2 regions of the Streptomyces sp. NPDC055632 genome follow, and region 2 is predicted to be linked to the other one. Evidence: riboswitches for the same ligand, from Rfam matches in the RefSeq annotation. Region 2 holds a riboswitch; the other holds the start of a gene.

Region 1 (15,150 bases), on a different contig from region 2:
TGCGGGCGGCCCTGGCGGTCGGCACGGCCCCGGACCGGGGAGCCGTGGACAAGCTCGTCGAACGGTGCGCGGTCGAACCCGACTTCTCCGTGCGCGAGATGCTGACGTGGGCGCTCACCCGCCACCCGCCGTCGACGACGGTCCCCAGGCTCCTCCCCGAGGTGCGCTCGGAGCGCGCGCGGGCCCGGAGCCAGGCCCTGCACACCCTGTCCAAGATCGGGGACCGGCGGGCCTGGCCGGTGATCACCCCGGCACTGCTGTCCGACGCCGACGACGAGGTGGCCCGGAGCGCCTGGCGGGCGGCGGTCGTCCTCGTGCCCGAGGGTGAGGAACGCGGGCTGGCCGTAGGGTTGGCGACACAGCTCGGGCGCGGTGGACGCGAGACGCGACTGAGCCTGAGCCGGGCGCTGATCGCGCTCGGGGAGGCGGCGGTGCCGGTGCTCGCCGCCGCGCGGACGGACCCCGACCCCGAGGTGCGCACGCACGCCGTCGCCACAGAACGGCTGTGGCGCGACCCGGACGCCGGCTTCGAGTTCGCGGTCGAGGAGGCGAAGCGCGTCGTGGCCCTCGGCGGGGCCGGCCGGGAGGAGTGACAGGCGTGTTGATCGGTGACGTGGCCCGGCGGTCCGGGGTCAGCGCCCGCATGCTCCGGCACTACGAGTCGCTCGGCCTGGTGCGCCCGACGGGCCGCACCGGCTCCGGCTACCGGGAGTACTCCGGCGAGGACGTCCGGCGGATCTTCCACATCGAGAGCCTGCGGTCGCTGGGCCTCTCGCTGCGCGAGGTCGGGCGGGCGCTCGACGACCCCGGCTTCGCGCCCGCGGAGCTCGTCGACGACCTCGTGCGCCGGACGCGGGAACGCATCGCGGCGGAGACGGAGCTGCTCACGCGGCTCCGCCGGATCGACGCCGTGGAACCAGCGGGCTGGGAGGACGTCCTCCGGACCGTCGCACTCCTCCAGGCGCTGGGGTCGAAGGACGCGGACACGCGCCAGCGCACGGCCCTGTCCGCGTCCGAGGAAGCCCCCCTGCCGGTGGAGGCGCTGGTCGAGGCCGTACTGGACGAGTCGGACCCGAACGTCGCCGGGGCCCTCCGCTGGGCCCTGGCGCGCGCGGGCGGGGACGGCCCGGCGCTGCTCGCGGAGGCCCTCGACTCCCCCGCCGCCGAGGTGCGGGAACGCGCCGTCCGGTCCCTCGCCGAGATGCCGGGCGACGGGGCGACCGCGCTCCTGCGGGACGCCCTCGCGCACCCCGACGCCACGGTCCGCCGGTGCGCGGCTCCGGCGCTCGGGGCGCGGGGAGTGGCCGACGCGATCCCGGCGCTCGTCGACATGGTCGTCGGGGAGACGGAGGAGACGGAGGAGACGAACGACGTCGACGCGGCCGACGCGCTGAGCGCCCTCGCGGGCGACCCCGCGCTGGCGGACCGGATCGCCGGCGCCCTCGTCGACCGCCTCGCCCGCGCCACCACCGGACTGCCGGCGCGCCGGCGGCTGACCCAGGCCCTCGCGGACGTCCCGGGCGCCACGGCGGCGCGCGCCCTCACCCACCTGTCCCACGACGCGGACCGCGCCGTCGCCCTCACGGCGACGTACGTCCTCGCACTGCGCGACGGACGCTGACGCGCCTCTCCCAGGGCCCGTCCGGCGGATCAGGGCCGGGTGGGCCCCAGGCCCTTCACCCCTCCCGCCGCGAGTCGATAACCTGCTCGCGTGACGTCCGACGAAGACCTCCGGTTCCCTCCCGCGCTCGCCGCCGCCCTGGCGGTCCGGTCCGACCACATAGGTGGCGACGGGGTCGACTTCGAGCCCTTCCCGGCCTTCCTGTCCGCCGACGAGACGACCGAGTGGATCCGGGCGTGGACCGGCGACGAAGAACTGACCGGCGACCACTTCCGCGTGTTCGGGCAGGACGGCACCGGCGGGTACGCCGCGTTCTGGCTGGTCCGCCCGGACCGGGGACCGGACGGACAGCCCGTCGTCTTCCTCGGCTCCGAGGGCGAGACCGGCGTCGTCGCGCGCGACCTGGGCTCCTTCCTGTGGCTGCTGGCCGACGGCGTCGGCCCCCTGGAGGCGACCAACCCGTACGGGCCCGTCCCCGCCTCGTACCCCCATCCCGAGCTGACCGCCGTCGCCGAGCGGTACGCGCCGGGCCTCCGGGCCCCGGCGACCGTCCTGATCGAACAGGCCGTCCGGGAGTTCCCCGACTTCGACGACATCATCGTGAAGCTCTGCCGCTGAATCGTGAAGCCCTGCCGCTGAGCCCGCACGACCGCTTCGCGCTCACCCCGCGGCAGCGCCCCCGCCCCGGCGCGCCCGCACGGCCCGGACCAGACGGGTGGTCCCGTACCCGAGGAGCCAGGGCAGCACCGTGATGCCGCCGATGTAGACGGCGGCGTAGCCGACGAGGTCCTCGGTGCGCTTCTCCTGGTCCAGGGGCAGGATCATCACGGCCGCGGAGACCCCCACCGGCACCAGCGGGAGCAGCACCGACCACAGCCGCGGTCCCAGACCGGGCCGGGCCGCGCACCACGCCCCCGCGGCCCCCATCAGGAAGGGCCCGAACGGCACCCACAGCAGCACCGGGTAGAGGAACAGGACCCACCAGTCGTCCGAGTACCCGAACATCATCGAAGCCCCCCGAGGCCGCTCGCGGCGGACACCCCCCGTGTCCCGTCCCGCCGTCCTCCCGTCCACGACGACGCGCGGAACCACCGGTCCAGTTCTCCGCGATTGGCCTTGGCCGCCGGAAATCCGCCGCCGGTAGCGTCGGTGCCATGCGCATCCGAATCGTCGACGCCTTCACCGACCGGCCCTTCTCCGGCAACCCCGCGGGAGTGCTCCTCCTCGACTCCTTCCCGGAGGACTCCTGGCTCCAGAAGGTCGCCGCCGAGGTCAACCTCTCCGAGACCGCCTTCGCCCACCCGCTGCCCGCCGGCGGCGAGGCGGACTGGGCCCTGCGCTGGTTCACGCCGGCCACCGAGGTCGACATGTGCGGCCACGCCACCCTGGCCACCGCCCACGTCCTGCACACCACCGGCACCGCGACCGGCACCGTCCGCTTCGCGGCCCGCTGCGGCCTCCTCGGCACCACCGCCGAGGCCGACGGGACGATCACCATGGACTTCCCGACCTCGCCCCTCGTCCCCGTCCCCGGTCCCGACGGCCTGGCGGAGGCGCTCGGCGCCGAGGTCGTCGCCGTCCACGACACCGGGGTCCACATCGGGGACCTCGTCGTCGAGCTGCGCGACGAGGCCGCCGTCCGCTCCCTCGCCCCCGACCTCGCCGCCCTGAAGCACATGTCCTCGCGCGGGACCATCGTGACCGCCGCGGCCGAAGAGCCGGACGGCGGCTACGACTTCGTCTCGCGCGGCTTCTTCCCAGCCGTCGGCATCGACGAGGACCCGGTGACCGGCAGCGCCCACACCGCGCTCGCCCCCTACTGGTCGGCCCGGTTCGGCCGCGACGAGCTCACAGGCCTCCAGGGCGGCGCCCGCACCGGCCTCGTCCGCACCCGCCTGCGCGGCGACCGCACCCTCCTCAACGGCCACGCCGTCACGGTCGTCGAGGGCGACCTGCACGCCTGACGGCCGGCCGCGAGGACGGCGAAGGGGCGTACGGAGGATCCCGTACGCCCCTTCGCCACGAGCGACCGCCCGTCACACGGTCGGCAGCCACCCCACCTTCCCGGCGAGCAGCCCGTATCCGACGAAGGCCACGATGTCGAGCAGCGCGTGCGCCACGACGAGCGGCCCGACCCGGCCCCAGCGGCGGTACAGCAGGACGAAGACCACGCCCATCACCACGTTGCCGATGAAGCCGCCGACGCCCTGGTAGAGGTGGTACGAGCCGCGCAGCACCGAGCTGGCCACCAGGGCGGCCATCGGCGTCCACCCCAACTGCCCCAGTCTGCGCAGCAGGTAGCCGACGACGACGACCTCCTCCACGACGGAGTTCTGGATCGCCGACAGGATGAGGACGGGGTACTTCCACCACACGTCCGGCAGCGACTCGGGCACCACCGTCAGGTTGAACCCGGTCGCCCGCGCCGCCAGGTAGAAGGCGAGTCCGGCGCTCCCGATCCCCGCCGCGACCAGCGCCCCGCGCCCGAGGTCGGGCCACGGGCGGGTGCGGTCGAAGCCGATGGCCCGCAGCCCGGTGCCCTCCCGCAGCAGGAGGTGGGCGACGAGGACGACCGGCACGAGCGCCGTGGCGATGCCGAAGAGCTGCCAGGACAGGTCGAGCCAGGGCCGTCCGGGGGCGTACGAGCCGTTGAGCGTCGCCGCCTGCTCCTTCAGCGCCCCCGGCCTGGTCAGCGAGCCGATGAAGCTGATGAGGGCCGAGACCGCGCTCGCCCCGAGCGAGAGGGCGAGCACGATGAGCGTCTCGGAGCGCAGCACCGTGCGCGGCAGGCCCCCGGGGGGCGGGGAGTCGTCCCTCACTCGTTGCTCCGACACCACACCTGTCTCCACTTCGCTTCCCCGACGACACGTCCCGGGCGACGCTTCCCGGACGGCCCGGACCATGACGACCCGAACCGTCCGGACATGATCGCCCATGAACCGCCCGGGGAAGGGACGGGGGCGGGGAGGCGCGTCAGTGGATGCCCACCGGCCAGGTGTGCACCGGCTCCCCCTCCCGCATGAGCGTCCGGTACCGGCGCGTCGTCGCGGCGAGCGCCGTCTTCCGGTCCAGGCCCGACTCCAGGGCCCGGTGGAAGGTGTCGACCTGCCAGGAGGCGCCGTTCGTCCGCCGCAGGCAGCGCTGTTCGATCACCCCGAGGTAGAAGTCCCGGTCGGCGGGTTCGATGTGCCAGGCGTCGAGCCCGGACGCGGCGAGCGGCAGCAGTTCGTCGAGGACGAGCCGTACGGCCGGCAGGGCGGCGACGCCGCCCGCGCGCCCCGGCCGGGGCCAGCGCAGCTCCGCCTCGATGCCGTGGCGGCAGGCCGTGTCGAAGTTGGCCTCGGCGTCCTCGAAGGCCATCCGCTTCCACACGGGCCGGGGCTCGTCGGCGAGCGCGCGCACCAGGCCGTAGTAGAAGGCGGCGTTCGCGATCACGTCCGTCACGGTCGGCCCGGCCGGCAGGACCCGGTTCTCGACGCGCAGGTGCGGGACGCCGTCGACCAGGCCGTACACCGGCCGGTTCCAGCGGTAGACCGTGCCGTTGTGCAGGACGAGTTCCTGGAGGCGCGGCACCCCGCCCCGGTCGAGGACGAGCAGCGGGTCCTCCTCGTCGTGGAGGGGCAGGAGGGCGGGGAAGTAGCGGAGGTTCTCCTCGAAGAGGTCGTACGCCGAGTCGATCCACCGCTCCCCGAACCAGGTGCGCGGCCGCACCCCCTGGGCCTGGAGCTCGGGCGGCCGGGTGTCGGTGGCCTGCTGGAAGAGGGGCGGGCGGGACTCCCGCCACAGTTCGCGGCCGAAGACGAAGGGCGCGTTGGCGCCGAGCGCGATCTGCACGCCGGAGACGGCCTGCGCCGCGTTCCAGACGGCGGCGAACCGGGCCGGGGTCACCTGGAGGTGGAGCTGGACCGAGGTGCAGGCGGCCTCGGGGACGATCGACTCCGAGGTGCAGCGGAGGTGTTCGACGCCGTGGATGTCGAGGATGAAGTCCTCGCCCCGTGCGGCGAGGATCTGGTCGTTGAGGAGGGCGTAGCGGTCGTTGTCCGACAGGTTCTCCGGGACCAGGTCGTGCTGTTCGAGGGTGGGCAGCACGCCGATCATGACGACGCCCGCGTCGAGCTCCGCCGCCTTGCGGTCGGCGTACCCGATTCCGGCTCCGATCTCCTCCGCGAGCCGGTCGAATACGCGCCCCTCCAGCTGGTGGGGAGCGATGTTCACTTCGAGGTTGAACATTCCGAGTTCCGTCTGGAAATCGGGGCTCGCGATCTTTTCGAGAACCGGCCCGTTCAGCATGCGGGGCAGTCCGTCGGCGCCGGCGAGATTGAGTTCGATCTCCACGCCCATGAGATTGCGCGGCCGGTCGAACCTCTTCTCCGCCAGGAGCCTCGCGAGCCCCGCCAGACATTGCTGGAGTTTCCTCCGGTACTCCTGCCGGTCGGACGGGCCGAACCCGTCGGCCACGACCTTCTCGCCCATCGAAGCGTCCTTCCCCGGGTGGGCGGCCGTCACGGCGGCCGCGCGTCACGGACCATGATGCCCACCTCTTTGATCCACAACGCCTGCGGAACGCACCTGCCGGAGGATAGGCTGGATGCAGCACTCCAACGGCACATTCCACGGGCATGGAACAGACGACATATACCAATGTCATATTGTCCCGGGAATGGGGGTCGCAATTCAGCCGACCGGCTCCTCGCGGTACGGGCAGGTGGGAGCGGTATCGTCCTCATGATTCCGCGCGGACGCCCTCCGACGACGACCTGATGACGCCTTGTCAGGAATATCGGCGACGTCTAGCGGAAACACTGTGTGAACACATGTCGTATAAACTCCGCGGACGAGGCAGAGTGTTGGCGCCCGGCCATGGCCCCATGGCCCCTCTCTGGCCCCGCCGCCGACAGCGCCGTCGTACCTGCCCACGCGTCACCGTGTCTCCTGAGCGAGAGGCGACCCACCATGCTCCGACCCTCTCCGGCCCCCGCGCCGGCCCTCCGCAGCGTCCTCGCGGCGCTCGGCTCACCGACCGCCGTCCGTGAGGCGCGCACACCCGCCCTGCGGGCCGCGCAGGGACCACTGAGCCCCGAACTCCCGCTGCCCGTGCACGTGTTGGGCATCACCGGAGCCCCGGGACACCCTCCCCGCACCCGGCTCGCCGGGTGGCGCTTCCTGATCCGGAACGGGGAGCGGACGATCGCCGCCGCCGACACCATGCTCACCCCGGACGGCTGGTCCTTCTCGCACTTCTTCGAGGGGCCGTACGTCTCCGCCACGGAACGGGCCCTGCACCAGGCCGAGGGCCTGCCGGTCGCGTACCAGCCGCGGCTGCTCTCCGTACCGGAGCTCTACATGCTGACGCTCTGGCTGCACGCCGACCCGGAGACGGACGGCACCACCGTCGTCCCGGACGCCGCCGACCTGCTGGTGCCCCTGGCCCCCGCACCGCCGGGGATCGCGTCCCACCGCCCGTACCCGGTCGCCGACCTCCTGCCCGTCCTCAGCACGCGCCTCGCGCCGCCGCCCCTCCTGGGCTCGGCGGCGCCCGCCTGATCCACCGCACGCGCGCCCGCGCCCCGTGACCCGGCCGGGTCACGGGGCGCACTGCTGTCCGAAAAGCCCGCCCGAACGCGGCGTCCGAACACCCCGCCCTTACGGACTAGCCCGCTCGGGCCACCCCGAACCACCCGAAGGGACGGGGTGGTTGAGCTGAACCGCCCCTGCGGGTGACGCGTCCTCCCCGGAGAGGACGAGCTGCCGCGAAATCCCTGCGGAAGTCCGTCCCGGGGGCAAGACTTGGACCGGAACCGAACCGACCGCCGGGGGCGGCCATGAACGCGCAGAGCCGCAGGACATCCACCACGACGCAGCGAAAGAACCCACCCATGTGCCAGCACCAGCCCGCCTGTCCCACCGCCGACTCCGCCGACCGCGAGGCGGCCCGACTGACGGCACACCACCCGGAGCAGGGCTGGAGCCTGCTGTGCAACGGCGTCCTGCTCTTCGAGGACACCGGTGAGCTCCTGCCGGACGGGCAGATCATCGCTCCGCACCGGCCGCTCACGGCGGGCCGGGTGACGACCGCCGCCTGACGGGGCGGCGCGAAGCCCGGGGGCCGGCCCGGAGGAGAACTCTCCGGACCGGCCCCCGGTCATGAAATCCCGCCGTGAAGGCCCCGGCCTCAGTGGTCGTACTCGTCCAGCGGCGGGCAGGAGCAGACCAGGTTCCGGTCGCCGAAGGCGCCGTCGATGCGGCGCACCGGCGGCCAGTACTTGTCGGCGGCCGAGACGCCGGCCGGGAAGACCGCCTCGTCACGGGTGTACGCGTGGTCCCACGCGCCGCCGAGCGCGGCCGCGGTGTGCGGGGCGTTGCGCAGCGGGTTGTCCTCCGCCGGCCACTCACCCGCGGCGACCTTCTCGATCTCGGCCCGGATCGCGATCATCGTGTCGCAGAAGCGGTCGAGCTCGGTCAGGTCCTCGGACTCGGTCGGCTCGATCATCAGCGTGCCGGCCACCGGGAAGGACATCGTCGGCGCGTGGAAGCCGTAGTCGATCAGGCGCTTGGCGATGTCGTCGACGGTGACGCCGGTCGCCTTGGACAGCGGGCGCAGGTCCACGATGCACTCGTGGGCGACCAGACCGGCCGGACCGGTGTAGAGCACCGGGAAGTGCGGCTCCAGGCGCTTGGCGATGTAGTTCGCCGCGAGCACCGCGACCTGGGTGGCGCGCTTGAGGCCCTCGCCGCCCATCAGGCGCACGTACGACCAGGAGATCGGCAGGATGCCTGCGGAGCCCCACGGGGCGGCCGAGATCGGGCCGACGCCGGTCTCCGGGCCCGCGGTGGGCTGGAGCGGGTGGTTCGGCAGGTACGGGGCGAGGTGGGCGCGGACGCCGACCGGGCCGACGCCGGGGCCGCCGCCGCCGTGCGGGATGCAGAAGGTCTTGTGCAGGTTCAGGTGCGAGACGTCGCCGCCGAAGTGGCCGGGCTTGGCCAGGCCGACCAGGGCGTTGAGGTTGGCGCCGTCGACGTACACCTGGCCGCCGGCCTCGTGGACCTCGGCGCAGATGTCCGCGACGTGCTCCTCGAAGACGCCGTGCGTGGACGGGTAGGTGATCATCAGGACGGACAGCTCGTCGCGGTACTGGGCGATCTTGGCCCGCAGGTCCTCGACGTCGACCTCGCCGTCGTCGGCGGTCTTCACCACGACGACCTTCATGCCGGCCATCACGGCGGAGGCGGCGTTGGTGCCGTGCGCGGAGGACGGGATGAGGCAGACGGTGCGCTGCTCGTCGCCGTTGGCCCGGTGGTAGGCGCGGACGGCGAGGAGGCCGGCCAGCTCACCCTGCGAACCGGCGTTGGGCTGGATCGACACCTTGTCGTAGCCGGTGACCTCGGCGAGGCGCTCCTCCAGCTCGGTGATGAGCGTGACGTAGCCCTGGGCCTGCTCGACCGGGGCGAAGGGGTGGATCTGGCCGAACTCGGGCCAGGTCACCGGCTCCATCTCGGTGGTCGCGTTCAGCTTCATCGTGCAGGAGCCGAGCGGGATCATGCCGCGGTCGAGCGCGTAGTCGCGGTCCGCGAGGCGGCGCAGGTAGCGCAGCATCGAGGTCTCGGAGCGGTGCGCGTGGAAGACCGGGTGGGTCAGGTACGCGTCGGAGCGCAGCAGACCGGCGGGCAGCGCGTCCTCGGTGGCGGCGTCCAGGGCCTCGACGTCGGCGGTGACGCCGAAGGCGGCCCAGACGGCGGCGAGCTGCTCGCGCGTGGTGGTCTCGTCGCAGGAGACCGACACGTGGTCGGCGTCGGCGCGGTGGAGGTTGACGCCGGCCTCGCGGGCGGCGGCGACGACCTCGTCGGCCTTGCCGGGCACGCGGGCGGTGAGGGTGTCGAAGAAGACGTCCCCGGTCAGCTCGACGCCCCCGGCGCGCAGACCGGCGGCGAGGATCGCGGCGTACCGGTGGGTGCGGAGCGCGATGCCCTTGAGGCCCTCGGGGCCGTGGTAGACGGCGTACATGCCGGCCATGACGGCGAGCAGCACCTGCGCGGTACAGATGTTGCTGGTGGCCTTCTCGCGGCGGATGTGCTGCTCGCGGGTCTGGAGGGCCAGGCGGTAGGCGCGGTTGCCGTCGGCGTCGACGGAGACGCCCACGAGGCGGCCGGGCAGGGAGCGGGCGTGCTTGTCCTGGACGGCCATGTAACCGGCGTGCGGGCCGCCGAAGCCCATCGGGACGCCGAAGCGCTGGGTGGTGCCGACGGCGATGTCGGCGCCGAGCTCGCCGGGCGAGGTGAGCAGGGTGAGGGCGAGCAGGTCGGCGGCGACGGTGACGATCGCGCCGAGCTCGTGGGCCGCGTCGATCAGCGGCTTGATGTCACGGACCGCACCGGAGGCTCCGGGGTACTGGATCAGCACGCCGAAGACGCCGCGCTCGGCGATCTCGGCCGGGATGCCCTCGCTCAGGTCGGCGACGACGACCTCGACGCCGGTCGGCTCGGCGCGGGTCTCGATGACGGCGATCGTCTGCGGCAGGGCGTCGGCGTCGATCAGGAAGACGCCCTTCTTCACCTTGCCGACGCGGCGGGACAGCGCCATGGCCTCGGCGGCGGCGGTGCCCTCGTCGAGCAGGGAGGCGCCGGAGGTGGGCAGGCCGGTCAGGTCGGCGACCATCGTCTGGAAGTTCAGCAGGGCCTCCAGACGGCCCTGGGAGATCTCCGGCTGGTACGGCGTGTAGGCCGTGTACCAGGCGGGGTTCTCCATCACGTTCCGGAGGATCACCGGCGGGGTGAAGGTGCCGTAGTAGCCAAGGCCGATCATCGGCGCGAGGACCTGGTTGCGGTCGGCGAGCGCGCGCAGCTCGGCGAGCACCTCGGCCTCGGTGCGCGCGGCCGGCAGGCCCAGCGCCTCGGCGTTCTTGATCACGTCCGGCACCGCGGCGGCCGTGAGCTCGTCGAGCGAGCCGTAACCGACCTGGGCGAGCATCTTGGCCCGGGCCTCGGCGTCGGGCCCGATGTGCCGCTGCTCGAACGGGATGCCCTGCTCGAGCTCGGAGAGCGGAATGCGGTTGGCGGTCATGTACGGAGGCCTCCTGGTCGTCACGACCTGCGAGGGGCACCACGGCGCGGGTACCCGGACGGCCTCCCCCTCTGTCATCTCAACCTGAGAGTTTCACCGGCACGCCTCGCGGCACGCCGGCTTTCACCGTCGGTGAGAGCGCATGCCGTCGGACATCCGCTCTGCTTTCCAGAGTGACCTCGTCCGCGCGGTACAGGGGCCTGAGAGATTCCGGGGAGGATTTGCTCCTTCGGCGCCCACCGGAAGGTTTCTCCGGGGGACTCTCCCGCACGGGGTCGACAGCCACGCCCAGCCTACCAGCGCGGTTGAGACTCCCTTCGCTCAAGTGGCCGACATCCCGGATGTGCACTTTGGTAGGGGGTAGAGGAGTTGCGACCAGTTGGAGGGACCGTGCAGACCGACATCGATCCGCGCAGCCTGATCGGCCGCAAGGCGTACGACCGGAACGGACACAAGATCGGAACCGTCGACGAGGTGTACCTGGACGACGCGACGGGCGTCCCGGAGTGGGCCGCGGTCCGCACCGGCCTGTTCAGCCGGGACGCCTTCGTCCCCCTGGAGCCGAGCGACCTGCTCGACGACGGCCTCCACGTCCCGTTCGAACGCGCCCTCATCAAGGACGCCCCGGACTTCGGCGTGGGCCGCCACCTCTCCCCGGAGCAGGAACTCCAGCTCTACCGCCACTACAGCCTCGCGCTCCCCCCGCCCCCGGCGGACGCCCCGGACAAGGACTTCGGCCGCCTGGCGGGCCAGGAGGGCGCCTGACCGAAAGCCGGCCCACGACCGTACGAAAGCCCCACCCGGCGCCACGGTCCGCAGCCCCCGACGGTGCGGAACCACCCACGGGAAGACCCGCACCCCGGCCCACCCACCGTCACGGGTGGTGCGGGTGGGAACCCGGCCCGGCCGCAGGGCCGGGCGCACCCCCACGGACCGCGGCAGGCGGCACTGCGGCACCCTCCACGGGCAAACCCGCACTCGGCCCCCGCTCCCGCACCAGCGGCAACGCCTCTCCCGTCGTCAGCTCCGGGTCGTCCACGGCGAACGTCCGCACCCGCCCCGGCGCCGATCCCGGCTCCTCGAACCGCACCGTGACCCGGCCGAGCCCGCTCCCCTGCACCCACCCGGCCCCGTGGACCGCGTGCCGCACGTCGTGCCCGGGCGCCCAGTGCCGCTCGGCGGCCGCGACGGGTCCGGCCGGCTCGGCAGCCTCGGCCGCCGGCACCGCAGGGGCGGCACCCTCCTCGCCCCGCTCCCCCGCCGGCTCCGCCTGGGCGAACAGGTCCTCCTGCGTGTAGTCCGCGAGCCCGCTCACCCCCACCCCGAGCAGCCGCACGCCCCCGGTGGTGTCCACGGAGTCGAGCAGCCGTCCCGCCGCCTCCCGCACGACCCCGAGCGCGTCCGTCGGCCCCCGCAGCGTCTCGGAGCGGGTCAGCGTCGAGAAGTCGAACCTCCGCACCTTCAGGACGATCGTCCGCCCCGAGTGCCCCGACGCCCGCAGCCGCTCCACGCACCGCTCCGCGAGCCGCTCGACCTCGCCCCGGATCCGCACCCGGTCGTGCAGGTCCACGGCGAAGGTGTCCTCGACGGAGACGGACTTGGCGTCCCGCTCGGCCACCACGGGCCGGTCGTCGTGCCCCTGGGCCATCCGGTACAGCGAGGCCCCGTGCGCCCGCCCGAGGAGCCGTACGAGCTCGTCCTCGCCCGCTTCCGCGAGGTCGGACACGGTCGTCATACCGGCCCGCCTCAGGTGCTCCCCGGTCGCCGGTCCGACCCCGGGCAGGATCCGCACGGACTCCGGTCCGAGGAGCTCCCGCTCGGTGCCCGGCTCTATGAGGGCGAGTCCGTCCGGCTTCGCCCGCTCGGAGGCGATCTTCGCGAGCATCTTCGATCCCGCGAGCCCCACGGAGCCGGTGAGCCCGGTCGTCGCGAGGATGTCGGCCCGCAGCCGCTCCCCCGCCGCCCGCGCGCCCGCCGTGTCGTGGGCGACGCCCCCCGCCTCCAGGTCCACGAAGGCCTCGTCGAGGCTGAGGGGCTCCACGAGCGGGGACAGCAGCCCGAGCAGCCGCATGACCTGCTCGCTGATCGACCGGTAGAAGGCGAAGCGCGGCACGAGATAGGCCGCGTTCGGCGCGAGCCGCCGCGCCTGGCCCATCGGCATCGCCGAGTGGACCCCGAAGCGGCGCGCCTCGTACGACGCGGTGGCGACCACGCCCCGGGGCCCGAGCCCACCCACGACCACGGGTTTTCCGCGCAGGCTGGGCTTCGCCGCCTGCTCGGCGGCGGCGAAGAACGCATCCATGTCGAGATGCAGGATCGTCGGCGCGGTTCTCACGCCCCCGATGCTCCCTCATCCCACTGACAACGCCCCGCGACGGCCCCGGGCCGGCTCAGACCGCCCGGTCCCGGCGCCGCCGGGCCAGCTCGTCACCGGGGTTGTGCCCCACCAGCGTCTCGCCGGTGTCCACCCGCTCCCCGTGGAGCTGCGAGAGCGCCGCCTCCACGTCCCGCCAGACCACTCCGACGGCGATGCCGAAGACGCCCTGACCGCCCTGGAGCAGGTCGACGACCTCGTCCGGCGAGGAACACTCGTAGACCGTGGCCCCGTCGCTCATGAGCGTCATCCGCTCCAGGTCCCGGAAGCCCCGGGCCCGCAGGTGCTGCACCGCGGCCCGGATGTTCTGCAGGGCCACCCCGGTGTCGAGAAAACGCTTGACGATCTTCAGGACGACGACGTCACGGAAGCTGTAGAGCCGCTGCGTCCCCGACCCGTACGCGGGCCGCACGCTCGGTTCCACGAGTCCGGTGCGCGCCCAGTAGTCCAACTGGCGATAGGTGATCCCGGCGGCCGCGCACGCCGTGGGGCCGCGGTAACCGATCACCTCGTCCGCCGCGCCCGTACCGGCCTCCGTACCGAAGTCGCCCACTCTGCCGTGAAGCGGATACGGACCGTTCTCCCCGGACGTGCGTCCGAGGGAGCTGCCCGCCGTACCGTCCGCGCTGCTCATCACGCCGACCCTCCGTCCTTGACCTGCCCACACGAAGGTAGGCAGTCACTCGGGGTGCGTCAACGATCGCCACACTCGGCACGCCGAGTGATAATCACCCTGAGAGTGGTTTCCCGTGTCTCTCTTCGGGGAAAGGCTACTCGAATGCTCTGACAGCACCCCGCGAACGGCCCATGGCCGCACCGCTCGTTCTCACTGACTGTTGGTCCCGAAATCCTCCGGTGAGATCTGGTCGAGGAATTCGCGGAACTTCTCCACCTCGTCCTCCTGCTCGTCCGGAATCGCGATGCCGGCGTCGTCCAGGACACCGTCGCTGCCGAAGATCGGCGTCCCGGTCCGGAGGGCCAGCGCTATCGCGTCGGACGGCCGGGCGCTCACCTCGACGCCGCTGGCGAAGACCAGTTCGGCGTAGAAGACCCCGTCACGCAGATCCGTGATGCGGACTTCGGTGAGCTCCTGCCCCACGGCCTCCAGCACGTCCTTGAACAGGTCGTGCGTCAGCGGTCGCGGAGGGGCCATCCCCTGCTGCGCGAAGGCGATCGCGGTCGCCTCCCCCGGTCCGATCCAGATGGGGAGGTAACGATCGCCTCCCACTTCACGTAGGAGCACGATCGGCTGATTGGAGGGCATTTCCACTCGGACACCCACAACGTCGAGCTCGTTCACACAGCAACCCTAGGACGTGCCCGACCGGTTTGGATAGTCGGGCCCCTCCGAGGCCGCTCACGAGGTCACTGCGAGCGGATGCCCAGGGCGATCTGCATCAGGGCCGCGTGCAGCCGCACCGACTGCGCGGCCAGCTCCTTGGCGGTGGCCTCCGCATGGGCCCTGGTCTGCGGATTGCGGTGCCGGCGCAGCGGCGCGACCACCTGTTCGATCAGCCCGGCCTCCCGTTCGGCGGCCGCCTTCACGGCCCGCAGGTGGCGGGGCTCCAGGCCGAATCTCCCCAGATCCGCCACGAGCCGGGCGACGGTGACGGCCTCGGGGTCGTAGCCCCCGCCCTCCGTCTCGGCGATCAGACCGTACGACTCCCACTCGGCGAGCTCGGTCTCGGTGACCTCGGCGGCGGCGAGCAGCTCGGCCCGTCCGAGCCGCGCGGCGGCCGGCGGCTCCGCCTCCTGCTCCCAGGGGCCCTCCAGGAGGTCCCGCCGGCGCCCCGGGGCCGGGAGGCTGATCTCCTCGCCCCGGGCGAGGGCGTCGAGGTGCTCGCGGATGACCTTCAGCGGAAGGTAGTGGTCCCGCTGCATCCGCAGGATCCGGGCGAGCCGCTCCACGTCCTGCGGGCCGAACTTCCGGTATCCGGAGGCCGTCCGCCGGGGCTCGACGAGCCCCTCGGCCTCCAGGAACCGGATCTTGGAGATGGTCACTTCGGGAAACTCGTCGCGAAGCAGGTTCAGCACCGTGCCGATGCTGACCGTGTCGCCCGCGATGGCGGTGCCGGATCCGGCACCGCCCGTCGGTGT
Region 2 (15,150 bases):
GTGCAGGTCGCACGAGCCGGCCTCGGTGGCGTCCAGGTAGTCCGGGGCCCACTTCATCGGCTTCGGGGTGACGGTGACGCCGGCCTTCTCCAGGTCGGCCTTCATCAGCTCGAACATGTCCTGCGGGGCGGGCATGTACGGGCGGGTGACCTCGGTCGGGTAGCAGAACTCGACCTTGAGGGCGGACTCGCCGGCGCCCTTCAGGAGCTCCTTGGACTTGTTGGTGTCGAACGCGTACGTCTTCACCTTGTCCGAGTAGCCCGCGATGGTGTCGGGCATGAACTGCGTGGCCACCTTGCCGCCCTCGGGCAGCTGGGTCTTCACGAGGTTCTCGCGGTCGATGGCGTGGGCGATGGCCTGGCGGACCGCGGGCTTCTTCAGCGCCGCGTTCTTCTCCTGGCTCATGCCGACGTAGAAGAGGTTGAAGACGTCACGCGTCGGGACGTTGTACCCCTCCTTCTCCAGGGTCTTCACGTCCGCGGGCGACACCAGGTCGTAGCCGTCGATGTCACCGGCCTGGAGCGCCTGGCGGCGGCCCTCCTCGGTGTCGATCGTGCGGAAGACCAGGTTCTTCACCTTGGCCTTGTCGCCCCAGTAGTCGTCGAAGCGCTCCAGGGTGACTTCCTTGTTGCCCTTGTTCCACTTCGTGATCCTGTACGGCCCGGTGCCGGCGACCGTGCCGGCCTCCTGGCTGTACTTGGGGTACGTGATGGCGTCGCCCTTGGCGGACGCGTCCTGCTTCACGTACTCCTTGATCGCCTTCGGCGAGTGGATCGCGAGGGCCTGGAGGGAGAAGCCGCCGGGGAGCTGCGCGGAGGGCTCGTTGACCTCGATGACCGCGGTGTTCTCGTCCTTCGCCGTGCAGGACTTGTAGTTGGGCTTCGGCGCCTCGGCGTCCTCGTTCTTCGCGAAGCCGCCCATGATGGACTGCCAGTAGTACGAGACCGAGCTGGACTGGTAGGTGCCCTTCCAGTTGAACCAGTGGTCGTAGTTCGCGCAGACGGCGGCGGCGTTGAACGCCTCGCCGTCGTGGAACTTCACGTTCTTGCGCAGGTTGAACGTCCACACCGTGCCGGCGGGGTTGGCGGACCACGTCTCGGCGAGGCCGCCGACGAGCTTGCTGCCTCCCGACTCGTGCTCCAGGAGTGCTTCGAAGGCCTGCCGGGTCACCCGGAAGGTCTCGCCGTCGCTCGCGAGGGCGGGGTCCAGGGAACCGGGGTCACCGGCGCCGGCGAACACGAAGGTGTCCTTCGCACCGCCCTTCGCGCCGTCCTTTCCGCGCTCGCTGGAGCAGCCCGTCGCGACGAGCGCGGCGGCAGCCACCACCGTGATCGCCCGAACGGTACGGGAATTGAATATTCGCATGGGGCCACCCCAGGATCAGCCGTGTGGAGAGGTCTTGACCGGCCGAACACTACCCACGGGCAACGAGCTGGAGAACAGTCCGGATAACGGTGATACCTAGTCGAGACCCGGACACTTGCCAAACCGGGCAGTTCCGGGACAAGTGCGTGGCCTGGGCGAACGCCCTTGGCGCGCGGGCGAGTTAACGGGAGGTGTCGCGACCGGACAGATCGGCCATCCCGGTCTTCCGGTCACGCTCGGGGCGGATAGCCGTATCCCGGGGCAGGCGGGGCGGCGTGCGCCTCGCGGTCGTAGAAGGGGCGCGCGTTCGCCCGCAGCCAGAGCGCCACCGGGTCGTACGCGTCGGAGAGGGCGACCGTCGAGACGGGCAGCCCGTCGGGGACGGAGCCGATGGACTGGCGCATCATCGACCGGACCGTGTCGACGGCCGCCGGGGAGGTGTCGTACAGGTCGAGCCCGATGACCAGGTACGGGGAGCCGAGCGCGGGCTGCACCCAGCCGCGGCGCAGCGCCCGGACGGCCGGGGTGCGGTGCGCGTTCTGCGTGATCAGGGCGTAGAACTGCGGGACCTCCAGCGCGGGCTCGGTGACGCGCAGCGGTCCGGCGGGCATCCGGTCGAGGCCGGTGGCGATCCGGCGCAGATCGGCCCAGGGGATGCCGACGCCGCCGCCGGGGGCGTGCGGATTCAGCCAGACGCCCCAGCGGTCGGGGTAGAGGGCGCGGGCGATCTCGCGGCCGGTGACGCGCTCGTGGGCGCGGTTCCAGCCGGAGGCGGCGAGCTCCTGGTCGGAGGTGACGCAGGGCGCGTAGCCGAAGCCGTCGACCTCCATGTTCCCGTACTGGGCGTCGGGCGAGCCGGGCGAGCCCTGCCAGAGCAGCATCCGGAGCTCGCCGTCGGCGAGGGCGTGCAGCAGCCGCTCGTACGCGTCGTAGCGTCCGGGTGCCACCTGGCGCAGCATGTGCTCGATCTGACCGGTCGCAGCGGTGCCTGACGCACTCACCCTGGGTCCCGCCCCTCTTCCGTCCACCACGTCTGTGCGGCCACCGGGTCAGGTGCGGCCGTCGAGTCAGTTCAGCTTAGGGCCTGCCCGGCGGGTCAGGGCCGGACAGACCGCGGCGTCCGGCAGGCCCCGAACGGGGTGCCGCTCACACGGCGGCGCGCTGGTAGAAGGGGCGGACCCGGTCCACCATCCAGTCGCCCACCGGGTCCTGCGCCATGTCGAGCAGGATCAGGTTGACCGGCCAGGCGACCTCGACGCGGCCGAGGGCCCGGCCGAGGGCGTCCAGGGGCGCGGTGCGGTCGGCGCCCTCCCAGCGGGAGAGCTGGACGCCGATGAAGAGGGCCGGTTCGGTGCCCTCGACGCTGGCGAGGGCCCGGCGGGCGCTGGTGACGACGCCGGTGGCCTCGAACTCGGCGGAGGCGGCGGCGAGGAAGTCGACGGGGTCGTCCTGCCAGTCGGGCTCGAAGAGCCGGACGCGGCCGCCGGACGCGGGACCGTCGAGCGGGGTCCGGCCGACGCGGCAGAGCTCGGCGACGGCGGGCGGGGGCAGCGGGACGCCGACGGTGCCGCCGGGGTTCACGGCGATGCCGAGCTGCGGGGGCAGGCCGCGGGCGAAGTCGCGGGCGGGGGCGACGGCGAAGGACATGTGGTCGCCGGCGCAGGCGCGGAACTGCTGCTCGGAGCTGAAGACGGGCACGTAGGCCGCGCCGTCGATCTCCATGGTGGCGAGGTCCAGGTCGGTGCTGTCGGGGCCGCCGCCGTTGGGCAGGGGGATCCAGACCGGGCTGCGGCCCAGCACCTCGACGAGGCGGCCGCCCGCCTCGGGATTGCCGAGCGAGGCGGCGAGGACCTCTTCGAGCTCGTTGCCCGGCCACGTCACGTCCACGGTCCCACTCCCCTTCTCCGCACGGCCTGCCGTACCCGGCCGCCCGGCAGCACCCTAACGCCGCCCCGGCGCCGCCGTGGCCGGAAGAGAAGGGTACGAGCGCCCCGGACGCGCCGTGAGGGGGGGTCAGGCCGTCTCCCCGAAGGTGATCGTCCGGAGGGTGTCGGCGGCCTCCCGGTCGAGCAGGGTCGCCGAGGCGCAGCCGTGCGGGAGCCGGCCGGTCTCGGCGGCCCGCAGCAGCCGGCCGACCGCGCGCCGGTGCCGGGCGAAGGCGTACGCGGAGACGCCCCGGCCCCGGGCGTGCTGCCCGGCCCTCGCGGTGTCCGGGGTGACGTCGAGGAGGACCAGGTGCAGGTCGCTCCCCCGGCGGCGGGCCTCGCGGGCGAGCCAGCCGCGCACCCAGGACTGGGTGCCGCAGTCGTGCACGACCACGCTCGCGCCGGAGCGCAGGGCGCGGCGCAGCCCGGCGTAGTGCGCGATCCGGACCAGGGGGCGGTAGAGGGCGTACGGCAGGAGGCGGGGCATCCGGGCCTCCCAGCGCTCCCGGGCGTCCTGGGAGTCGATGCCCCGGCCCCCGGCGGTCCGCTTCATCAGGGTGGACTTGCCGCTGCCGGGCAGCCCGGAGACGACCACGAGGTCCCCGGCCGCGAACACCAGGGCGCGGGGGCCCCGGCCGCCGCGCTCGCGCAGGTCCCGCAGGGTCCGGCCCCGTCTCCGGGTCCGGGCGCGGGCCCGTGGGGACGGTATGCCGGTACTCGTCGCATACGTACCGGTGTGCTGGAACGTCATCGCTGTCTCCCCCTGACGGGCCTCAGGAGACCCTTCCCAAGAAGTGTAAAGAAACGGTAATGGGGCACAAGCGATTTGCCGCGCCGACACCGCGTGCAATGATGTGCGCGCCAGGCGCCCACGGTCGCCTGTACAACCGCATACCGGCCGTTCGAATCCGCGCGGGAGAGTTCCGGACCACGGAGTGGGTGACCACCCGGTGCGTCCGGGCGCCGAAGGAGCAAGACCCTCCCTTGAATCTCTCAGGCCCCGTACCGCGTGGATGAGGCAGATCTGAAAAGCGGGACACCCAGTGTCCCCACCCAAGGTGCAAGCCGGGCTCTCGGTGACGAGGTGCCCCCGGTGAACCTCTCAGGTTCCATGACAGATGGGGAGGACGTCCTCGCCCGTCATGCCTTCGTCACCGATCACGCCCTTGGGACCCGGGAGCCACCCCATGACCTCTGCCCCCCGCCTGACCGCCCTCGATGCCCTGCATCGTTCGCTGGGCGCGACCATGACCGACTTCGCCGGCTGGGACATGCCGCTGCGGTACGGCAGCGAGCGCGACGAGCACAACGCGGTCCGCACCCGGGCCGGCCTCTTCGACCTCTCCCACATGGGCGAGATCACCGTCACCGGGCCGCAGGCCGTCGAGCTGCTCGACTTCGCCCTGGTCGGCAACATCTCCACGGTGGGCACGGGCCGCGCCCGGTACACGATGATCTGTCGCGAGGACGGCGGCATCCTGGACGACCTGATCGTCTACCGCCTGGGCGAGACCGAGTACATGGTCGTCGCCAACGCCTCCAACGCCCAGACCGTCCTGGACGCCCTCACCGAGCGCGCCGCCGGCTTCGACGCCGAGGTCCGCGACGACCGCGACGCGTACGCCCTGATCGCGGTCCAGGGCCCGGAGTCCCCCGGCATCCTGAAGTCGGTCACCGACGCCGACCTGGACGGCCTGAAGTACTACGCCGGCCTGCCGGGCACGGTCGCGGGCGTGCCCGCGCTGATCGCCCGCACCGGCTACACCGGCGAGGACGGCTTCGAGCTCTTCCTGAAGCCGGAGCACGCCGAGGGCGTGTGGAGGGCGCTGACCGGGGCGGGCGAGGGCGTCGGCCTGATCCCCTGCGGCCTGTCCTGCCGCGACACGCTCCGCCTGGAGGCGGGCATGCCGCTGTACGGCCACGAGCTGACCACCTCCCTGACCCCCTTCGACGCCGGTCTCGGCCGGGTCGTGAAGTTCGAGAAGACGACCAATGGGGGCCGCTTCGTCGGCCGCGAGGCCCTGGAGAAGGCCGCCGAGCGCGCCGAGACCGCCCCGCCGCGCAGGCTGGTCGGCCTGATCGCCGAGGGCCGCCGGGTCCCGCGCGCCGGGTTCTCCGTCGTCAAGGACGGCGAGGTCGTCGGCGAGGTCACCTCCGGGGCCCCGTCCCCGACCCTCGGAAAGCCGATCGCGATGGCGTACGTGGACGCGGCGCACGCGGAGCCCGGCGCCCAGGGTGTAGGTGTGGACATCCGGGGCACCCACGAGCCGTACGAGGTCGTGGCGCTGCCGTTCTACAAGCGCCGGAAGTGACGCGTCCGTCCCACTCCGCGTCTCACCCCGCAAGACCGACGTTCATCAGCACTCCCCCGATCCAGGAGAATCAGGTCATGAGCAACCCCCAGCAGCTGCGGTACACCAAGGAGCACGAGTGGCTGTCGGACGCCGAGGACGGCGTCGCGACCGTCGGCATCACGGAGTTCGCGGCCAACGCGCTCGGTGACGTCGTCTACGCCCAGCTCCCCGAGGTCGGCGACACCGTCACCGCGGGCGAGACCTGCGGCGAGCTGGAGTCGACGAAGTCCGTGAGCGACCTGTACTCCCCCGTCTCGGGTGAGGTCGTCGCCGCCAACCAGGACGTGGTGGACGACCCGTCGCTGGTGAACACGGCTCCGTTCGAGGGTGGCTGGCTGTTCAAGGTGCGCGTCGCGGGTGAGCCGGACGACCTGCTCACCGCCGACGAGTACGCCGCGTTCTCCGCCGGGAACTGAGACCGGGCCCGAGACCCCTTAGGGATCGATTCATGTCGCTTCTGAACACTCCCCTCCACGAGCTGGACCCCGACGTCGCCGCCGCCGTCGACGCCGAGCTCCGCCGTCAGCAGTCCACCCTCGAGATGATCGCCTCGGAGAACTTCGCTCCGGTCGCGGTCATGGAGGCGCAGGGCTCCGTCCTCACCAACAAGTACGCCGAGGGCTACCCGGGCCGCCGCTACTACGGCGGCTGCGAGCACGTCGACGTGGCCGAGCAGATCGCCATCGACCGGATCAAGGACCTGTTCGGCGCCGAGTACGCCAACGTCCAGCCGCACTCCGGCGCCTCCGCGAACCAGGCCGCCCTCTTCGCGATCGCCCAGCCGGGCGACACGATCCTGGGCCTGGACCTGGCGCACGGCGGCCACCTCACCCACGGCATGCGCCTGAACTTCTCCGGCAAGCAGTTCGACGTGGTCGCGTACCACGTGGACGAGGCCGGTCTGGTCGACATGGCCGAGGTCGAGAGCCTCGCCAAGGAGCACCGCCCGAAGGTGATCATCGCGGGCTGGTCGGCCTACCCGCGCCAGCTGGACTTCGCGGAGTTCCGCCGGATCGCGGACGAGGTCGGCGCCTACCTGTGGGTCGACATGGCCCACTTCGCGGGCCTGGTCGCCGCCGGTCTGCACCCGAACCCGGTCGAGCACGCGGACGTGGTGACCTCCACCACGCACAAGACGCTCGGCGGCCCGCGCGGCGGCATCATCCTGGCGAAGAAGGAGTTCGCGAAGAAGCTGAACTCCTCCGTCTTCCCGGGCTTCCAGGGCGGCCCCCTGGAGCACGTGATCGCGGCCAAGGCCGTCTCCTTCAAGGTCGCGGCCTCGGAGGAGTTCAAGGAGCGCCAGCAGCGCACCCTGGACGGCGCCCGGATCATCGCCGAGCGCCTGGTCCAGGACGACGTGAAGGCCCACGGCGTCTCGGTCCTGTCCGGCGGCACGGACGTGCACCTGCTCCTGGTCGACCTGCGCGACTCGGAGCTGGACGGCCAGCAGGCCGAGGACCGCCTCCACGAGGTCGGCATCACGGTCAACCGGAACGCGGTCCCGAACGACCCGCGCCCCCCGATGGTCACCTCCGGCCTGCGCATCGGCACGCCGGCGCTCGCGACCCGCGGTTTCGGGGCCGAGGACTTCCGCGAGGTCGCGGACGTCATCGCCGAGACCCTGAAGCCGGGCTTCGACGCCGAGAAGGCCGAGGCCCTCAAGGCCCGGGTGACCGCCCTGGCGGACAAGCACCCGCTGTACCCCGGCCTGAAGTGATACTGAAGTAATTTCGTACGCTTTTGTTCGTACGGACATCCGGGGCACCGCGCACACTGGAACAACGGGCGCGGTGCCCCGACCCATGTCCCCCGCCCGCACGCCTTCTCTGCACTACCCCGGCAGACAACGACGTCCAGCCCCCACAAGGAGTCCTCCCGTGGCCATCTCGGTCTTCGACCTGTTCTCGATCGGCATCGGCCCGTCGAGCTCCCACACGGTGGGCCCCATGCGCGCGGCCCGGATGTTCGCCCGCCGGCTGAAGAACGAGGGCCTGCTGGCCCACACGGCGAAGGTGCGGGCGGAGCTGTACGGCTCGCTCGGCGCCACCGGCCACGGCCACGGCACCCCGAAGGCCGTCCTGCTCGGCCTGGAGGGGAACTCGCCCCGCACGGTCGACGTCGAGCACGCGGACGAGGAGTTCGAGCGGATCAAGGCGAGCGGCCGGATCAACCTGGTCGGCGCCCACGAGATCCCCTTCGACTTCGACGCCGACCTGGTCCTGCACCGGCGCAAGGCGCTCCCGTACCACGCCAACGGCATGACGGTCTTCGCGTACGACGCGGAGGGCGGGCTCGTCCTGGAGAAGACGTACTACTCGGTCGGCGGCGGCTTCGTGGTCGACGAGGACGCGGTGGCCGGCGAGAACCCGATCGTCCCGGACGACACCGTCCTGAAGTACCCCTTCCGCACCGGCGACGAGCTGCTCCGCCTCGCGAAGGAGACCGGCCTGTCGATCTCCGCAATGATGCTGGAGAACGAGAAGGCCTGGCGGACCGAGGACGAGATCCGGGCGGGCCTCCTGGAGATCTGGCGGGTCATGCAGTCCTGCGTCTCGCGCGGCATGTCCCGCGAGGGCATCCTGCCCGGCGGTCTGAAGGTGCGCCGGCGCGCCGCGAACTCGGCCCGCAAGCTGCGCTCCGAGGGGAACCCGGCGGCGCACGCCATGGAGTGGATCACCCTGTACGCGATGGCGGTGAACGAGGAGAACGCGGCGGGCGGCCGGGTGGTCACCGCCCCGACGAACGGCGCGGCCGGCATCATCCCCGCCGTCCTGCACTACTACATGAACTTCGTCCCGGGCGCGGACGAGGACGGCGTGGTCCGCTTCCTCCTCGCGGCCGGCGCGGTCGGCATGCTCTTCAAGGAGAACGCCTCGATCTCCGGCGCCGAGGTCGGCTGCCAGGGCGAGGTCGGCTCGGCCTGCTCGATGGCGGCGGGCGCCCTCGCCGAGGTCCTGGGCGGCTCCCCGGAGCAGGTGGAGAACGCGGCCGAGATCGGCATGGAGCACAACCTGGGCCTGACCTGCGACCCGGTCGGCGGCCTGGTCCAGATCCCGTGCATCGAGCGCAACGGCATGGCGGCGGTCAAGGCCGTCACGGCGGCGAAGATGTCGATGCGCGGCGACGGCAGCCACCTGGTCTCCCTGGACAAGGTCATCAAGACCATGAAGGAGACGGGCGCCGACATGAGCGTCAAGTACAAGGAGACGGCCCGCGGCGGGCTGGCGGTGAACATCATCGAGTGCTGAGGCCGTCGGCCTCGGGCGGGCCGCCGTACGGGCTCAGGCGCGCCCGCGCAGCACGCGCGCGATCTCGATGTCCCTTTCGAGGGCGCTGAGCCGCGGAGGGGTCCTGGAATCGTCGAGGACCACGGCGTGGAGGCGGTCGCCGACCCGCGGAGGAGGGACGTCGGCCGACCGCCACGACGGGTGTTTCGCCTGGTCGACGAAGCCGGTGACCCCGTCCGCGTCCACCTGTGACCCGACACGGGCCACGGCCGTGACGGTGACGTCCACCTCCTGGTGGTCCACCAGGCCCATCGGGTTCCTCCGGGTGTCGGGCCGGGCCCCGGACGGGCGGCGACCACGGGTCGCGCGGCCCGTCCGGGCGGGCGGATCAGGCCTTGCTGAGGTGCGACCAGAACTCGTCCCACGACAGCCGGCCGTCGCCGTTGTCGTCGCGCTGCTTGATGAGCGCCTCGGCGACCGTCTCGGTGACGTTGAAGTCGCCCAGCTGCGCCATCACGCTCTTGTACTCCGCGGCGGTGATGAAGCCGTCCCCGTCCACGTCGTACCGGTTGAATGCCGTGCGTGCCGACTCGATGTCCGCCACTGTTTCCGCCCCTTCATGGTGCTTGTCTGACGGGGTCAGATTAGCCGCCCCGGCTCGGTGGGCCGATCCGGGACGTCCACAGCCCCTCGCCAGGCATCCAGCATGCGGACGACCCCGGGAAACAAACAGTGAACCGCATAGCCATTCACTGTTTGCAAGGCGAGTTCCATATGTCACCAACGATTCACAGTTAAAGTGTTCATGTTTGCCCGATTTTGCCCCGCTAGGGACGTTTGGTGATGCGGGTACTTGTCTGACATAGTCGTCGACACGACCCCCATTGACCCGGGCCAGGTCGACACAGCGGCCGTGGATACACCCCCCCGTCCACGGCGCCTCACACGGAAGCCCCCAGCTCGCCCCACCACGGCGCACGGGGGCTTCCGTGCGTCCGGGGGCAGGTGCTTCAGGGGCGGTCCGCGACCCGCATCTCGAACCAGGTCGTCTTGCCGCGCGGCGCCAGGTCCGCGCCCCACCGGTCCGCCAGCTTGTCGACGAGGAAGAGCCCCCGGCCGCTCGTGTCCAGCTCGTGCACCGGCATCAGACAGGGCAGCCCGCGCGAGGGGTCGCGCACCTCGACCCGGATCCGGCCCCGGCCCTTCTGCAACCGGAGCGCGAAGACCCGGGCGCCGGTGTGCCGGACGGCGTTGCCCACCAGCTCCGAGACCAGGAGGACCGCGTGCTCGGTGAGCTGCGGTCCCAGCCCCCACTGGTTCATCAGCACGTACTGCGTGAGTCTGCGGGCCACCCACGCGGACTCGGGCAGGGACGGCAACCGGACGTCGTCCTCCGCCGGATTGCCGTACAACTCCACCGCTTCGGCGGCCTGTTGGTCGTCCGCGGTCAGTGACCACCGCTCCGCGGCGGCGCTCGCGCGCCGCCGTGGTTGTTCCCTGTCCTCCAGGCCCGCCATGCCCCTCATCATGGCCGCACGGAGCGGCCCGCGGGGGCCGTTCCGCCGGAATCGACCCCCGGCGGATCCCCGGCGGACCGTCCTACGGGCCGCTTTCGGTCAGGTCAGCCGAATTTCGCCTTCCCCGGGCCCTCCTCGACGAAGCTGCGCATCCCGCGCTCGCGGTCCTCGGTGGCGAACAGGGCGGCGAACCAGGTGCGCTCGATGGCCAGACCGGTGTCGATGTCGGTCTCCAGACCCTGGTCGACCGCCTCCTTCGCGGCCCGCAGGGCGACGGCCGGGCCCTGCGCCAGCTTCGCGGCCCACGCGTGCGCCTGCTCGTACACCTCGGCGGCCGGGACGACCCGGTCGACCAGGCCGAGGGAGAGGGCCTCGTCCGCCTTCACCATCCGGCCGGTGAAGATGAGGTCCTTGGCCCTGGAGGGGCCGACGAGGCGGGAGAGGCGCTGGGTGCCGCCCGCGCCCGGGATCAGGCCGAGCAGGATCTCGGGCTGGCCGAGCTTGGCGTTGTCGGCGGCGATCCGGTAGTCGGCGCAGAGCGCCAGCTCGCAGCCGCCGCCGAGCGCGTAGCCGGTGATCGCGGCGACGACCGGCTTGGGGATGCGGGCGACGGCGGTGAAGGCGTCCTGGAGGGCGCGCGAGCGCTTGACCATGGCCACGTGGTCCATGACCTGCATCTCCTTGATGTCCGCGCCGGCCGCGAACACCTTCTCGCCGCCGTACAGGACCACGGCCCGCACGTCGTCGCGGTCGGTCGCCTCCTGGGCGAGCTCGCGCAGCCGGTCCTGGGTGGCGACGTCCAGGGCGTTCATCGGGGGGCGGTCGAGGCGGATCGTGCCGACGCCTTCGGCGACTTCGAGGTTCACAGTCATGGGAGAAGGTTAGGGGTCGTTAACGACAACGGGCCCGGTGCTGTTGCTCACAGCACCGGGCCCCGCCGAAAAGCTCCGGAACGCCTAGGCGGTCCACTCCGACCACGGCATGTTCCAGCCGTTGAGGCCGTTCTCCGGCTTGATCTGCTTGTCCTTGGAGTTCTTCACGACGACCACGTCACCGATGATCGAGCTGTCGTAGAACCAGGCGGCCGGCGTCGAGCCGTCCCCCGCGCCCCGGGTGTCCGAGAGGCCGACGCAGCCGTGGCTGACGTTCTGCGAGCCGAAGGTGCTCTTCGGGGCCCAGTAGTTGCCGTGCACGAAGGTGCCCGAGGTGGACAGGCGCATCGCGTGCGGCACGTCCTTGATGTCGTACTCCCCGCCGAAGCCGACGGTGGCGCCGTTCATCCGGGTCACCTTGTACTTCTCGCTGATGACCATCTGACCGTTGTACGTGGTCGTGGACGGCGCGCCCGCGGTGATCGGCAGCGTCTTGACGATCTTCCCGTCGCGCTCGACCTTCATCGTCTTGGCGCCGGCGTCGACGGTGGAGACCTGGCGGCGGCCGATGGTGAAGGTGATGGTCTTCTTCTGCTTGCCGTAGACGCCGGGGCGGCCCTCGACGCCGTCCAGGTTCAGATGGACCGTCACCTTGGTGCCGGCCGCCCAGTACTGCTCGGGGCGGAAGTCGAGGCGGTCGTTGCCGAACCAGTGGCCCTCGATCGGGACGGACGGCACGGCCGTCACCCTGATGGCCTTCTCGACGGCCTCGGGGTCGGTGATGCCCCGGGTGAAGTTGATGGAGACCGGCATGCCGACGCCGACGGTCGAGCCGTCCTCCGGCGTGTAGTGGCCGATGAAGGTGTTCTTCGGGACCAGGGTCGTGAAGGTGGTGTCCTTCGCCGACTCGCGGCCCTCGGCGTCCTTCGCGACGGCGTGCACCTTGTACTGGGTGCCCCCGGCCAGGTGCGCGGTCGGCTGCCAGCTCGCGCCGTCCGCCGCGATCTCGCCCTCGACCGCGGTGCCCTTGGAGTCGGCGACCGTGACCGTGGTCAGCTTGCCCTGCTGGGCGGTCACCTTGAGGGCGCCGCTGGTGGCGACCGAGTCGGCGCCGTCCTTCGGAAGGATCGTCACGACGGCCTGGGAGGCCGCGTTGTCCTGCCGGCCGGCGTCCTGGGCCTGCGGGCCCTTCGCGCCGTCGGCGGCGTCCCCGCCGCCCCCGCCGCAGGCGGTGAGCACCAGGAGCAGCGCCCCCGCCGCCAGGGCCTGGAGCCGGACGCCCCCGCGTCGCCGGCCCCTCCCCGTGGTCCCCGCCGGTGCCCCCGATATCGGCTGCCCGTTCACTGTGGTCGTCTCCCCTCGCACGGCCCGGCAACGCCACGGCCCCACCCCCGTGCGCATCGCTCGCGCACACGGCGCTAGATAATCACACCGCAGGACACGAAAGATCCTCGCGCATGTCACCGTTCCGTCCCGATCGACGTGCGACGACGATGGAAGCGGCGGGGGTGGCGGGGGCGACGGGAGCGACGGGGGTCAGCGGAGCGCGGAGCCGGCCTTCCAGCTCTTCCAGTCCGTGTTCCAGCCGCCGAGCCCGTTGTCGGGGGCGACCTTCCGGTCCCGGGAGTTGACCACCTCCACCACGTCGCCGACGAGGGTCCGGTCGAAGAACCAGCCCGCGGGCGAGCGTTCGCTGCCGCCCTTCTCGTCCCGGAGCCCCACGCAGCCGTGGCTGACGTTGGCGGTGCCGAAGGTCTCGGGCGGGGCCCAGTAGTTGCCGTGCAGGAAGGTCCCGGACTCGGTGAGCCGCATCGCGTGCGGCACGTCCTTGATGTCGTACTCGCCGCCGAAGCCGACCGTGGCGCCGTTCATCCGGGTCACGTCGTACAGCTCGGTGACGACCATCTTCCCGTTGTACGTGGTGGTCTTCGGCGCTCCCGCGGTGATCGGCAGGGTGGCCAGGACCTCGCCGTCCCTGCGGACCTCCATGGTGTGCGCGGCGGCGTCCACGACGGAGACCTGGGAGCGGCCGACGGTGAAGCCGACCTTCTTCCGCTGGATCCCGTACACGCCGGGCGCCCCCTCGACGTCCCGCAGGCCGATGTCGACGGTGACCCGGGTGCCGGCGGCCCAGTACCGCTCCGGGCGGAAGTCGAGCCGCTCCTTGCCGAACCAGTGGCCGGAGACCTCCACCGGCGGGTCCGAGGTGATCCGGACGGCGCGCTCGACCGCGGCCCGGTTCTCGACGGGCCGGCTGAAGGTGAAGGAGACGATCATGCCGGTGCCGACCGTGGAACGGTTCTCCGGCTTGAAGTAGCCGATGAAGCGGGACTCGGGCACCACGGTGCTGAAGGTGGTGTGGCGGGCCGAGCGGCGTCCGTGCGCGTCGAGCGCGACGGCGTCCACGCTGTACTTGGCGGCCGGCGCGAGCCCGCCGGGGGCCGACGGCCGCCAGCGCAGCCCGTCGGCGGAGACCTCCCCGGCGAGCTCGGTCCGCCGGCCGTCCTCCACCCGGGCGACGTTCACCCGTTCGAGCCGTCCGCTGTCCACCCTCACTTCGACCGGTCCTCCGGTCGGGACCGCGCGGCTGCCGTCCTCCGGGGTGACCCGGATGACGTCGCCGGGGGCCCGCCCCTTGCCCGGCAGGGAGAGGTCGACGCCCCTGCCGCCGTCCGCTCCGGTGCAGCCCGCGAGGCCCGCCAGCAGTCCCGCCACCGCGAGGACGTGCCCCGCCCTCTTCCATACAGATCTCACGCCCGGCCCAACGACGGCCACCCTCCAGGGGAAACGTGCGCGCGGGCCATGTTGGGAGCACGGCCGTGCGGGCAGAACAGGGGGAGAACCTCGCGCGGGGAGCGGTGGCCGGGACGCCACCGCTCCCCGCGCGCGGACCCGACGGAGCCGCGGGAGGCCGGACGGTGGCGAGCGCAGCCGAGCAGGAGGCGGTACAGCAGCGTGCCCTGGAGCGGGCGGGGCCGCCCGTGTGGCCGGGGGCGCCGACGCCCCTGGGCGCCCGCTGCCGGGTCGGACCCGGCGGGGTCGCGGGCACCAACTTCGCCCTGTGGGCGGGCGGGGCGGAGGCCGTCGAGCTGTGTCTGTTCGACGGGGACGGGACGGAGACGCGGCTGCCGCTGACCGAGCTGACCCACGAGATCTGGCACGGCTTCGTGCCCGGGATCGGCCCGGGACAGCGGTACGGCTACCGGGTGCACGGCCGCTGGGACCCTTGGACGGGCGCCCGGTGGAACCCGGCGAAGCTGCTCCTCGACCCGTACGCGCGGGCCGTCGACGGCGAGTTCTCCCTTCCGCACGAGGTGTACGGGCACGTGCGGGACTGGCCGCAGCAGCACGTGGCCGACACCGTCCGCGACGAGCGGGACTCCGCCCCGCACGTCCCGAAGGGGGTCGTCGTCCACGACGACGACGACTGGTCCGACGACCGCAGGCCCAAGACGCCCTGGCAGGACTCGGTCATCTACGAGGTGCACGTCAAGGGCTTCACCAAGCTGCACCCGGGCATCCCCGAGCACCTGCGCGGCACGTACGCGGGGCTCGCGCACCCGGCCGCGGTCGACCACCTCGTACGGCTCGGGGTGACGGCGGTCGAGCTGCTGCCGGTGCACCAGTTCGCGCACGAGGACCACCTGCTGCGGCGGGGCCTGCGCAACTACTGGGGGTACAACTCCGTCGGCTACTTCGCGCCGCACGCCGGCTACTCGTCCTCGGGGACGGCCGGGCAGCAGGTCGGCGAGTTCAAGAAGATGGTGCGGGCGCTGCACGCGGCCGGGATCGAGGTCATCCTCGACGTGGTCTACAACCACACGGCGGAGGCGGGCGAGCTGGGCCCGACCCTCTCCCTGAAGGGCATCGACAACCGGGGCTACTACCGG

What was found. Region 2 has a riboswitch for glycine ahead of gcvT (glycine cleavage system aminomethyltransferase GcvT). Riboswitches for the same ligand answer to the same signal wherever they lie in the genome.
Region 1: linked by a shared signal. The riboswitch ahead of gcvP (aminomethyl-transferring glycine dehydrogenase) and the one ahead of gcvT (glycine cleavage system aminomethyltransferase GcvT) in region 2 are both predicted to bind glycine.

The regions. Positions count from the first base shown of each region.
Region 1 is NZ_JBSHHY010000027.1:7,079-22,228, reverse strand. Features, by position in the region: gene ACWGSR_RS27910 (HEAT repeat domain-containing protein) at 1-593, shown strand, start outside; gene ACWGSR_RS27905 (MerR family transcriptional regulator) at 599-1,621, shown strand; gene ACWGSR_RS27900 (SMI1/KNR4 family protein) at 1,712-2,239, shown strand; gene ACWGSR_RS27895 (hypothetical protein) at 2,282-2,629, opposite strand; gene ACWGSR_RS27890 (PhzF family phenazine biosynthesis protein) at 2,776-3,585, shown strand; gene ACWGSR_RS27885 (CPBP family intramembrane glutamic endopeptidase) at 3,658-4,524, opposite strand; gene ACWGSR_RS27880 (glutamate--cysteine ligase) at 4,595-6,094, opposite strand; gene ACWGSR_RS27875 (polysaccharide deacetylase family protein) at 6,575-7,165, shown strand; gene ACWGSR_RS27870 (DUF5999 family protein) at 7,498-7,704, shown strand; gene gcvP (aminomethyl-transferring glycine dehydrogenase) at 7,794-10,679, opposite strand; glycine riboswitch at 10,858-10,957, opposite strand; gene ACWGSR_RS27860 (PRC-barrel domain-containing protein) at 11,070-11,444, shown strand; gene ACWGSR_RS27855 (DNA polymerase IV) at 11,554-13,014, opposite strand; gene ACWGSR_RS27850 (MerR family transcriptional regulator) at 13,070-13,687, opposite strand; gene ACWGSR_RS27845 (bifunctional nuclease family protein) at 13,880-14,353, opposite strand; gene ftsR (transcriptional regulator FtsR) at 14,419-15,150, opposite strand, start outside.
Region 2 is NZ_JBSHHY010000034.1:424-15,573, forward strand. Features, by position in the region: gene ACWGSR_RS30765 (ABC transporter substrate-binding protein) at 1-1,365, opposite strand, end outside; gene ACWGSR_RS30770 (enhanced serine sensitivity protein SseB C-terminal domain-containing protein) at 1,596-2,366, opposite strand; gene ACWGSR_RS30775 (enhanced serine sensitivity protein SseB) at 2,512-3,252, opposite strand; gene ACWGSR_RS30780 (AAA family ATPase) at 3,379-4,041, opposite strand; glycine riboswitch at 4,194-4,308, shown strand; gene gcvT (glycine cleavage system aminomethyltransferase GcvT) at 4,478-5,602, shown strand; gene gcvH (glycine cleavage system protein GcvH) at 5,680-6,060, shown strand; gene ACWGSR_RS30795 (serine hydroxymethyltransferase) at 6,093-7,361, shown strand; gene ACWGSR_RS30800 (L-serine ammonia-lyase) at 7,522-8,892, shown strand; gene ACWGSR_RS30805 (hypothetical protein) at 8,926-9,183, opposite strand; gene ACWGSR_RS30810 (EF-hand domain-containing protein) at 9,260-9,475, opposite strand; gene ACWGSR_RS30815 (ATP-binding protein) at 9,882-10,388, opposite strand; gene ACWGSR_RS30820 (enoyl-CoA hydratase/isomerase family protein) at 10,493-11,260, opposite strand; gene ACWGSR_RS30825 (L,D-transpeptidase) at 11,345-12,604, opposite strand; gene ACWGSR_RS30830 (L,D-transpeptidase) at 12,797-14,014, opposite strand; gene glgX (glycogen debranching protein GlgX) at 14,179-15,150, shown strand, end outside.